Regions from separate parts of the Micromonospora sp. CA-246542 genome, predicted to be linked through region 1. Evidence: riboswitches for the same ligand, from Rfam matches in the RefSeq annotation. Region 1 holds a riboswitch; the other holds the start of a gene.
What was found. A riboswitch is a leader RNA that binds a small molecule or an ion and turns the genes downstream of it on or off. The one in region 1 is predicted to bind cyclic di-AMP.
Positions count from the first base shown of each region.

Region 1 (4,444 bases):
TCCGTCGGGACGAGTCGGACCCGTTCCACGAGACCGGTGATCGAGTCCACCCGTCCGGTGCCCAGCCCGTGCCGGGTCACGTTCAGCGCGCCCGCCGCCGCGCCGGTGCGGATGGCCGTACGGATGTCGCCGCCACGGGCGACCACGGCCGCCACGCCGGCGGTCATCGAGTCGCCCGCTCCGCGCGGGTCGGCGGCCTCCAGCCGGGGCATCTCCACCTCGAAGAGTTCCCCGTCGACGAGCGCCAGCGCGGGCTGCTCGGCGCGGCTCACCACCACCGTCTCCGCGCCGGCGGCGTGCAGGTCGTACATCGCCCGCGTCAGCTCCGGGCCGCTCCCGTCGCGGGCACGACCGTCCCGGATCAGCTCCTCGTGGCTCACCTTGAGGAAGAACACGCCGCTGTCCAGCACCGCGCCGAGGTGGTCACCGGACAGGTCGACGACCACCCGGCTGCCGTTGGCGCCCAGGTCGGCGGCGAAACGCCGGTACAGGTCGGCCGGGACGAGCCAGGGCGCGTTCGGGCCACTGAGGACGCTCACCTCGGCGCGCAGCCCCTCGCCGAGCGCCAGGTTGTACAGCTCGTCCAACTCGTGACGGCTCAGGCGTTCGCCAGGCACGTCGACGACCTCCTGCCGGGAGCCGCCGCGACGGTCGTGCACGTACGCGCCGCTGCCGGAGTCGCGTACCACGACCTTCAGATCGACCCCCTCGCTGACCAGCAGCGGCTCCAGCACCTGGCCGATCTCGCCGCCGAGCGCGGCGCAGAGCACCACGTCGACCCCGAGGGACAGCACCATGCGGGCCTGCCAGACGCCCTGACCGCCGGGGTGCAGGTGCAGCTCGGGCTGGTCGTTCGGCTGGTCCACGGTCACCGTCAGCTGCGGCGTCGGCGCGAAGACCATCACGTGCCCGCTCACCGGTCGTCACCGTTCATGTGTCCCCCTTCGTCACAAGCGGTGATTACCCATCAGCCGACCGTAGTGGGAACGCTGCGCGAATGCCGGGACAACGCACGGTGTCCGTCCGGCCGTTGCCAGCCTGGGCGGCGTACGGGACGATCGTGCGACCAGCGACGTCGGGAGACGGTGTGCTCAGCAGCGATACCTTCAGCTACACCGTCCAGGCCCGCTGCTCACTCGCCGACGCGGCGGCGCTGTTGAGCGACCTGAGCCGTCAGGGTGAACTGCATCCCCTGATCGTGCGGGTCCGCGAGGTGCCGGCCCGCCCGGGCGCCCGCGCCAGCTACACGATCAACGACAGACTGGTCGCCGGCCCGCTGCGCTTTCGCACCACGTACCACGCGGACGTGCTGGTCAGCGAGCCCGACGAGATCGTCACCGTGGCCCGCCAGTGGCCCGCCACCACGGTTCGCAACCACACGCGGCTGCGCGCCGAGCCGGACGGTCTGGTCCGCATCGACGTCGACATCACCCTGCGCGCGCCGACACCCCTGTTCCGGTACGCCTTCGGCCAGGCCCGCGCCGCCCACCTCGCCCTGGCCGCGCGCCTCGGCGCGGCCCTCGACACCCCGGCGCCCTGACCGCAGGACCCTCGGAGGTGGCCGACGCGGCACCGACGAGGCCCGGCCTCGGCGTAGCCCCGACCGCCCGTCCGGCCCAACACATCGCAGCCCGCCCTGCCCCGCCCCGCCCCGGCTCGGCTCGGCTCGGCCTGACGCCGGGCAAAGCGGCCTGGCCTGGCCTGGCCCGGCGCGGCTCGGCCCGGCGACCGGATGCCTCAGTTCGGTCCTTTGCTCTGCTTCAGCGGAGGCAACAGTCGGGGGCCATTTGTGTTGCCTCCGCTGAAGCAGAGCAAAGGGCGCGTGCACACCCTCCGGCACCCGACGTGCGGCCGTCGTGATCAGGCTCCTACTGCGCCGACCGCCCTGATCGTGATGGCGACCGCGTTACCGCACCGGTGCTGCCGGTGCTGCCGGCGTGAGGAGCATGCGTCGTGGCTTGTGTCGCCTCGGGGCGGCGGGGTCGCGCGGGTCGGCGTCCCCAGGGCTTGTACGTCGACAGCACCGTCGCGATGATCATGAGACTGGTCGACACCGCGGGCGCGATCACCAGGTCGGCGCGGTCCCGCGCCGGTAGCGCGGCGCCCAGCGCGCCGGCGTGCCGCAGGTTCGGGGTGAGCAGGAACAGCACCAGCCCGACCATCACCGTGGTGATCACGAGCTTGATCACCACCCAGCGGTAGCGCAGCAGGCCCCAGGGGGTGAGCAGCGCGCTGGCGACACCGACGAGCCACACGAGCACGCTCAGCGGCGCGAAGAGCACGGTGCCGACGAGCCCGGCGACGGGGTAGAGCACCGCCGGGTCGGCGCCGCGCTGTGCCGCGATGCCGAGGGTGAGCAGCACCAGGTCGGCCCCGAGCCAGCCGAGGGAGGTGACCAGGTGCAGGGTGAGCAGGGCCTTGCGGGTGCGGGGCGCGATTCGCGGCATACCCGAATGCTCCCGGCCCGATCCCGCGTGGTCGTCCGACCAGCGACGACGTCCGGGGTACGCCCGCTGACGTACCCCGGACTGCCTCGGCGGTCAGTACACCGACAGATGCACGTGGTTGGTGTGGTCGCTGGAGGGGTCGCCGTTCCCCCCGCTGTACGACTTCCAGCCGCTGCTGGGTAGCCAGATCTGCTTGAACCAGATCACGTAGAGCACCGCGAGCCGGTCGGCGTTGCGGATGAAGTACGCGGCCAGGTTGTTGCCGTACGTCTTGTCGCCGCCGCTGGCGATCCCGCCGAAGCCACCCTTCTGCGCGGCGAAGTCGCAGGCCCGGCCCTTGGGGTGCTCGCCCGAGCCGCCGTTGCGGTGACAGGAGACGTACCGGGTGAAGCCGGCGGCCTTGGCCTGGTTGAGCGCGTGCAGGGTGCGGGGGGTGATGCAGCCGCTGGCCGGGGTGGGGTCGTTGATGCTGCACGACTCGGACGGCCAGGAGCCGTCGGAGTTGCGGGGGGCGGGTTGAGCGTTGGCGGTGGAGGTGCCACGGTTGGAGTCGGTGTCGGTGTCGGCGGCGGCGGTGGCGCGTGCCTTGTCGTTGGCGACGGTCAGCGCCCGCTCGGCCTGCTCCTTGCGCTTGGCCATCACCTCGACCTGCTTACGCTGCTCCCGGATCTCGCCGTCGAGGGCGACGCGGGTGCGGTTCGCCTCGTCCCGGGTGGCGTGCAGGTCGCGCAGCACCCGGTCCTCGTTGGCGGCCACCACGTCGAGGGCGGCTGCCCGGTCCATGAAACCCTCGGGGGTGTTGCTGTTGAGCAGGGCCGAGACGGTGCTGAGTCGGCCGGTGCGGTACGCGACGCCGGCGATCTCGCCGACCTTGCCGTTGCGTACGGTCATCTCGGCCTCGGTGGTCTTGAGCTTGACCGCGAGCTGCTGCTGCCGCTGGACCGAGGTGTCCAGCGCGCGCTTCGCGTCCAGGTAGCCCTTGCTGGCCGCCTCGAGCTGGGCCCGTAGCGCCGGGGTGCCGCCCTCCTCGTCGCCGTCGGGAGCGGCGGCGGCCCGCAGGCCGCCGGGGGCAGCGGCGGTGGCGGCGCCGACCGGAAGCGCGACGCCGAGGGTGACCATCATGACGATCAGTGCCGCAAGTCGGGCGGCGGGTGGGCGTGCTGGGGCCACTACGCATGTCCTTCCGTCAGCCGCCGACCGGGTTAGCTGACGGGTTCGGGACGGAAGATCCCTACCGCTGACGCGGATGCACCCCAGGAACATGGTTCCCCGGTTCGCCCTGTCGGGCGATTAGGCGACGGCCGCCACCGGCGCCGGGAGGCGCCGCCGGGTGGTGGCCGGGACAGAGCCTACCGGTGCTGGTGGGGTCTGTGCAGCCGTTGTGACGGAAGGTGCTTGCGCGGTCACGAAGGATGACGGTCACCACTCGACGGAACCGCAGGCGCCCGGGGCGGCACCGGGTTCGGTCTGCAGCGTGGCGTGCTCGATGCGGAAGTCGTCGCGCAGGGCCGTACGCGCCGCGGTGAGCACCGCGCCGACCTCCGCGCCGGGCGCCATGGTCAGGTGTGCGGAGGCCACCTCCATGCCCGAGGTGAGCGTCCAGACGTGCAGGTCGTGCACCTCGACCACGCCGGGCACCGCGGCCAGTCGGTCGTGCACGGCGGTGACCTGGAGGTGTTCCGGAGCGGCCTGCACGAGGATGCGTACGGCGGCCCGCCCCAGCCGCCAGGTGCGCGGCAGGATGAACACGCCGATCCCGACCGCGACCAGCGGATCGGCCCACCACCAGTCGGTGACGGCGATCAGCAGCGCGGCGCCGATCACGCCGAGCGAGCCGAGCAGGTCGCCCAGCACCTCCAGGTAGGCGCCCTGGAGGTTGATGCTCTCCCGGGCGCCGGCGCGCAGCAGCCCGAAGGCGACCACGTTCGCGAGCAGGCCGAGGATGGCCACCGTGAGCATCGGACCGCTGAGCACCTGGTGCGGGTTGCCGAACCGGC
Region 1 covers NZ_CP192040.1:5,471,636-5,476,079, reverse strand. Annotated here, with positions in the region: gene ACQP0N_RS25290 (PfkB family carbohydrate kinase) at 1-902, opposite strand, end outside; gene ACQP0N_RS25285 (SRPBCC family protein) at 1,088-1,540, shown strand; gene ACQP0N_RS25280 (hypothetical protein) at 1,869-2,447, opposite strand; gene ACQP0N_RS25275 (coiled-coil domain-containing protein) at 2,541-3,617, opposite strand; cyclic di-AMP (ydaO/yuaA leader) riboswitch at 3,623-3,754, opposite strand; gene ACQP0N_RS25270 (cation diffusion facilitator family transporter) at 3,867-4,444, opposite strand, start outside.

Region 2 (4,444 bases), 3.1 Mb from region 1:
CGGTCCCGACGGTAGCGTGAGGACGTGCTCCCGGTCGCGCTCACCTGTCCCCTGTGGTGGGTGGCGCGCTGGGCGGCGCGGGTGCTGACCAGCCTCGCCGTGCTGTCGCTCGCCCTGGGCGCGGCCCCGGCGCTGCTGCCGGCATCGACCGCTGCGGCCCCGCCGCCCGCCATCGGGTCGCTCGCCCCCGCCGAGCCGCTCGGACCGCCGAACGCGGCCCTCTCCACGGTCCTCACCGACCGCGCCGTCACCGACCGCGCCGTCACCGACCGCGCCGTCACCGACCGCGCCGTCACCGACAGGGTCGGCGGGGTACGAGCCGCAGAGGTTGGCGCTGACGCCTCCGCGGGGTCGGTCGACCCGCAGCCCGCCCGGCACGGTGGTTCGGACGCGCTGCCTCGCCCACTGGCGGGCGTGACCTCGGCGCGCACGGGATCGGAGCGGCCCCTGCGAGCCGCAGGCTCGGCCACCCGGGCCCCCCGCGCCCCACCGGCCTAGCGGGTCGGTCACCGGCGGCGCCGCCGGGCCGAGCGCCGTCACCACACCTGACGACACACCGCCCGCACCCGCCCGTGCGGCATCCCATCGCTTACGTGCTCATGCCGAGGTGTCGATCATGGAAACCGTCGTCTTCTACCAGTTCCTGACCGAGGTGCCCCAGGCCGCCGCCATCTGGTCGGCCCTGTTCCTGTTGGCGCTGACGGTCCTCGCCGTCCTGGTGGCCCGTCCGGAGCGGGACTCGCCCGCGGCCGACCCCACGCCGCCGACACCCACCGCCCGCGAGATGGCCGTCGCCGAGATGGCCGACCTGCGCCGGTACGCCGAGGAGGTGGCCGTGGCCGCCGCCCGGGCGGCGCGGACCGCCCGACGGCGGCGCGCTGACTGGCTGGTCGCTCAGGACGAGGCGCAGCGGGCCTGGACGGCGTACGACGAGGCGGACACCGCCGCCCGTCGGGTCGCCGGTGCCGGGGCGTTGCCGACACCGCGTACCCCGCACACCCCCGCCGAGTACGCGGCCCGGGAGCGTTATCTGCACCGTGCCGCCATGGCGGCGCACTGGCGGGGGGAGTTGACCATGGCTCAGCTCGGCGACGTGTTCGGGAATCGGCGCGGCTGGGACCCCCGCCGGCACCCGGTCGAGCAGGAGACGCTGCTCATCCGGGCGATCCGTGACACCAGGCTGGCCGAGCACCGGACGGCCGTCCAGCGGGAGCGGTCGTCCTGGCGGGACGCCGAGGTGGCCGCCGAGTCGGCGCGCGTCCTCGCCGAGGAGGCGTACGTGGCGGCGGTCCGGTCGCGGCCGAGCCCGGCGTTCTCCCGGCGCACCGCGACGCGGCCGTCGCGTACGGCCCTCGTGGCACGCTGGCGTCCGGCCCGGGCCGGTTGAGCCCGATCTGTTATGTGAGGCGGGTCACCGGCAGCGGAAATCGGGCGGCGGGCATCATCGGCGGCCATTGCGCCCGCGATTGTGGCCGCGTTGTCGGCCACCTGTCCGGTTGTCGCCCACGGGTGCCGGCGGAACCCGTTGTCCCATCGAGTCACGTCAGCGGCAAAACGTGCAGAAATTGCTGGGCCAATCGATGTTTACGCAGGTGGGCGCGGCTTGGCAGAGTGCGCACCGGCCAGTACTGTCGTCCCGTCCGGTGCGGTTACCGATCGCAGGAGGCGACGCCGTGCCGACCCGCTCAATCGTGATCAACGAACCGGGGACCCACAGTAAGTCCGGGGTGAATCCGCGAGCCACGGCCCGCGGTAGGGCGATCTTCCCGCCCGAATCCGTCAGCTAACCCGGTAGGCGGTGACGGAAGGAGTTCCATCCTCGTGCAGCACCCCTCGACCCCCTTGTTGTTCCTCCGCCTCCACGGCGACGCGGTGTCCCCGCTCATCCGCCTCGTGACGGTGAGCTGACCCCCCGGGTCACCGCACTTCCCGCCCGGCGCGCCGGGCGTTCCCCTGAGCGGCTCATCATCCGCGGGCCACCGCCCGCGCGCTGACGCCTGCCCGGATGCCGGTCGGGCCCCGGTGTGCCGCTCTCCCTGTGAACCGTGGAGGACCTCGTGAAGCACACCCTGAAGCGCCAGCTCCGTCGCCTCGCGACCGAGCGCCCGTACCAGATCGTCGCCGCCTCCGCCGCGGCCCTCGCGATCGCCACCACCGCCGGCGCCCTGGTCGCCGGCGCCGACGACGCCCCGGCCGGCTCGCGCACCCCGACCACGGTCGCCGAGATGCGCAGTGACACCGTCGCCTCCCGTGGCGAACTCCGGTCCGCGGCCCCGTCGGCGAGCGTCGCACCGAGCACCGCCGCCCCGGCCACCAGCGCCGCGTCCCCCGTCGCGAAGGCCACGAGCAACCCGGACGTCACCCGGAAGCCGACGCCGCCGAAGCCGCCCGCGAAGAAGGTGCTCGACTACGACTACGAGGCGCAGAACACCTACTACAACTGCGGCCCGGCGGCCACCCGCAACGCGCTCAGCGCCAGCGGCATCGACCGCACCCAGGAGGAGCTCGGCGCCGAGCTGGGCACCACCGAGATGGGCACCAACTCGGCCGAGGACACCACCCGGGTGCTCAACGCCGAGGTGAAGGGCTCCCCGTACCGCACCCGCATGTTCGCGGGCACGCCCAGCCCGGCCCAGATGGACCGTCTTCAGGCCGACGTCGTCAAGGCCATCACCGATGGCCGGGGCGTGGTGGCCAACGTCGCCGGCGACGCCATCGACACCGAGGGCGGCTACCACTCCTACGGCGGTGGGCACTACATCGCCGTCGTCGGCTACAAGGACAACGGCCGTACCGTGCGGATCGCCGACTCGGCGAACGCCGCCGACCCGGCCTACTGGATCACCACGATCGACCTGGCGAACTGGATCGCCACCCGGGGTTACTCCGCCTGACCAACGCGCGACACCCCACGACGCCGCGGGCGCCGTCTCCCACGAGGGGCCGGCGCCCGCGGCGTTCCCGGGTCGGGGCGCGACGCGGGTGAACGGCTCTCGTACCGGGCCGCGAACCGTGGGAGACTGCGGCCGTGGTGGATGAATCGGGTGGTCAAGCCGACCGTGAGCCGATCCTGTTGCTGCTGCACGGCATGGGGGCGACGGGTGACGTGTGGCTGCCCTGGGCGCCACTCCTGGAGCACCACTGGCCCGGCCGATGGCTGGCGCCCGATCTCGCCGGTCACGGTTGGTCGGCGCCGCTGTCGTCGTACTCCTTCGAGGGTTTCGCCCAGCGGGTCGCCCAGGGCCTGGCCTCCGACGACCGTATCGTCGTGCTCGGGCACTCGCTCGGTGGCGTGGTCGGCCTGGCGCTGGCGGCCCGCGCCGCCGGCCTGCCGGTGGACGCGGTGGTGGGCTTGGGCATCAAGGCCGTCTGGGCGCCGGCCGAGCTGGCCCGCGCTGCGGACCTCGCCGCCCGCCCGGTGGGCTGGTTCACCAGCCGCACCGAGGCCGCCCGCCGGTATCTGCGGGTCGCCGGCCTCACCGGTCTGGTCCTCCCGGACCACCCGATGGTCGACGCCGGTCTGCGTCAGGTCGACGGCCGGTGGCGGCTCGCGATGGACAACGCCGCGTTCGCCGTCGGCGCGCCCGACCTGGCCGCGCTGCTCGCGGCGACCGACGTGCCGGTGGTGCTGGCCCGCGGGGAGCACGACCCGATGGTCACGGACGCCCAGCTCAAGGAGTACGGCGTACCGGTCGCCACGCTGGCCGGTCTCGGGCACAACGCGCACCTGGAGGATCCGGCGGCCGTGCTGGCGTTGCTGGACCCGTACCGTTGATCGGTCAGGCAGGTGCGGGCGCGGGTAGTTCCCGGGTCGAGGTCAGCTCGCGGCGGGCGGCGGTCAGGAAGCCCTCGGCGTACGACTCGGCCGGGAAGTCGCCCAGGTAGCGGCGGCGGGTGACCCAGCGGGCGTCGGCCAGCGGGTCGGTGTCCAGCAGGGCCGTGAGCACGGCGTCCACGTTGGACATGTCGCGCCGCAGCACGTAGCCCGAGCCGGCCAGTGGAAAGCGCTCGGTGAACCGGTCGCCCTCGTCACCCATGTCGGTGATGGCGTACGGCTTGCCGGAGTAGAGGTAGTCGGAGATCACCCCGGAGACGTCGGAGACCAGCGCGTCCGAGCGGTTGACGGACTCGGTCAGGCTCAGCTCCCGGGCCGCCGCGCCGAACAGGTGCTGCCGGCCGGTGCGGGCGCGGTCGGCGGCCAGCAGTTCGGTGAGCCGGCCCAACTGGCGTGCCGACGCGGGGTTCTGCGCCGTGTACGGATGCGCCCGCAGGATCACCGTCGCGCCGCGCCCCAGCAGCCGCCGCAGCAGCTCCTCGGCCACCGGCAGCGAGCAGTAGTCGGCGTCGGCGTGGTGCCCGGTCCAGGTCGGGGTGTAGAGCACCGTCGGGTGCGCGAGGCCGCGCGTCGGCTCCTCGCGTACCTCGATCGACTCGACCTGGGGGC
Region 2 covers NZ_CP192040.1:2,348,169-2,352,612, forward strand. Annotated here, with positions in the region: gene ACQP0N_RS11005 (hypothetical protein) at 25-498, shown strand; gene ACQP0N_RS11010 (hypothetical protein) at 617-1,387, shown strand; cyclic di-AMP (ydaO/yuaA leader) riboswitch at 1,673-1,813, shown strand; gene ACQP0N_RS11015 (C39 family peptidase) at 2,046-2,894, shown strand; gene ACQP0N_RS11020 (alpha/beta fold hydrolase) at 3,029-3,775, shown strand; gene ACQP0N_RS11025 (CDP-glycerol glycerophosphotransferase family protein) at 3,780-4,444, opposite strand, start outside.
Region 2: linked by a shared signal. The riboswitch ahead of ACQP0N_RS11015 (C39 family peptidase) and the one ahead of ACQP0N_RS25275 (coiled-coil domain-containing protein) in region 1 are both predicted to bind cyclic di-AMP.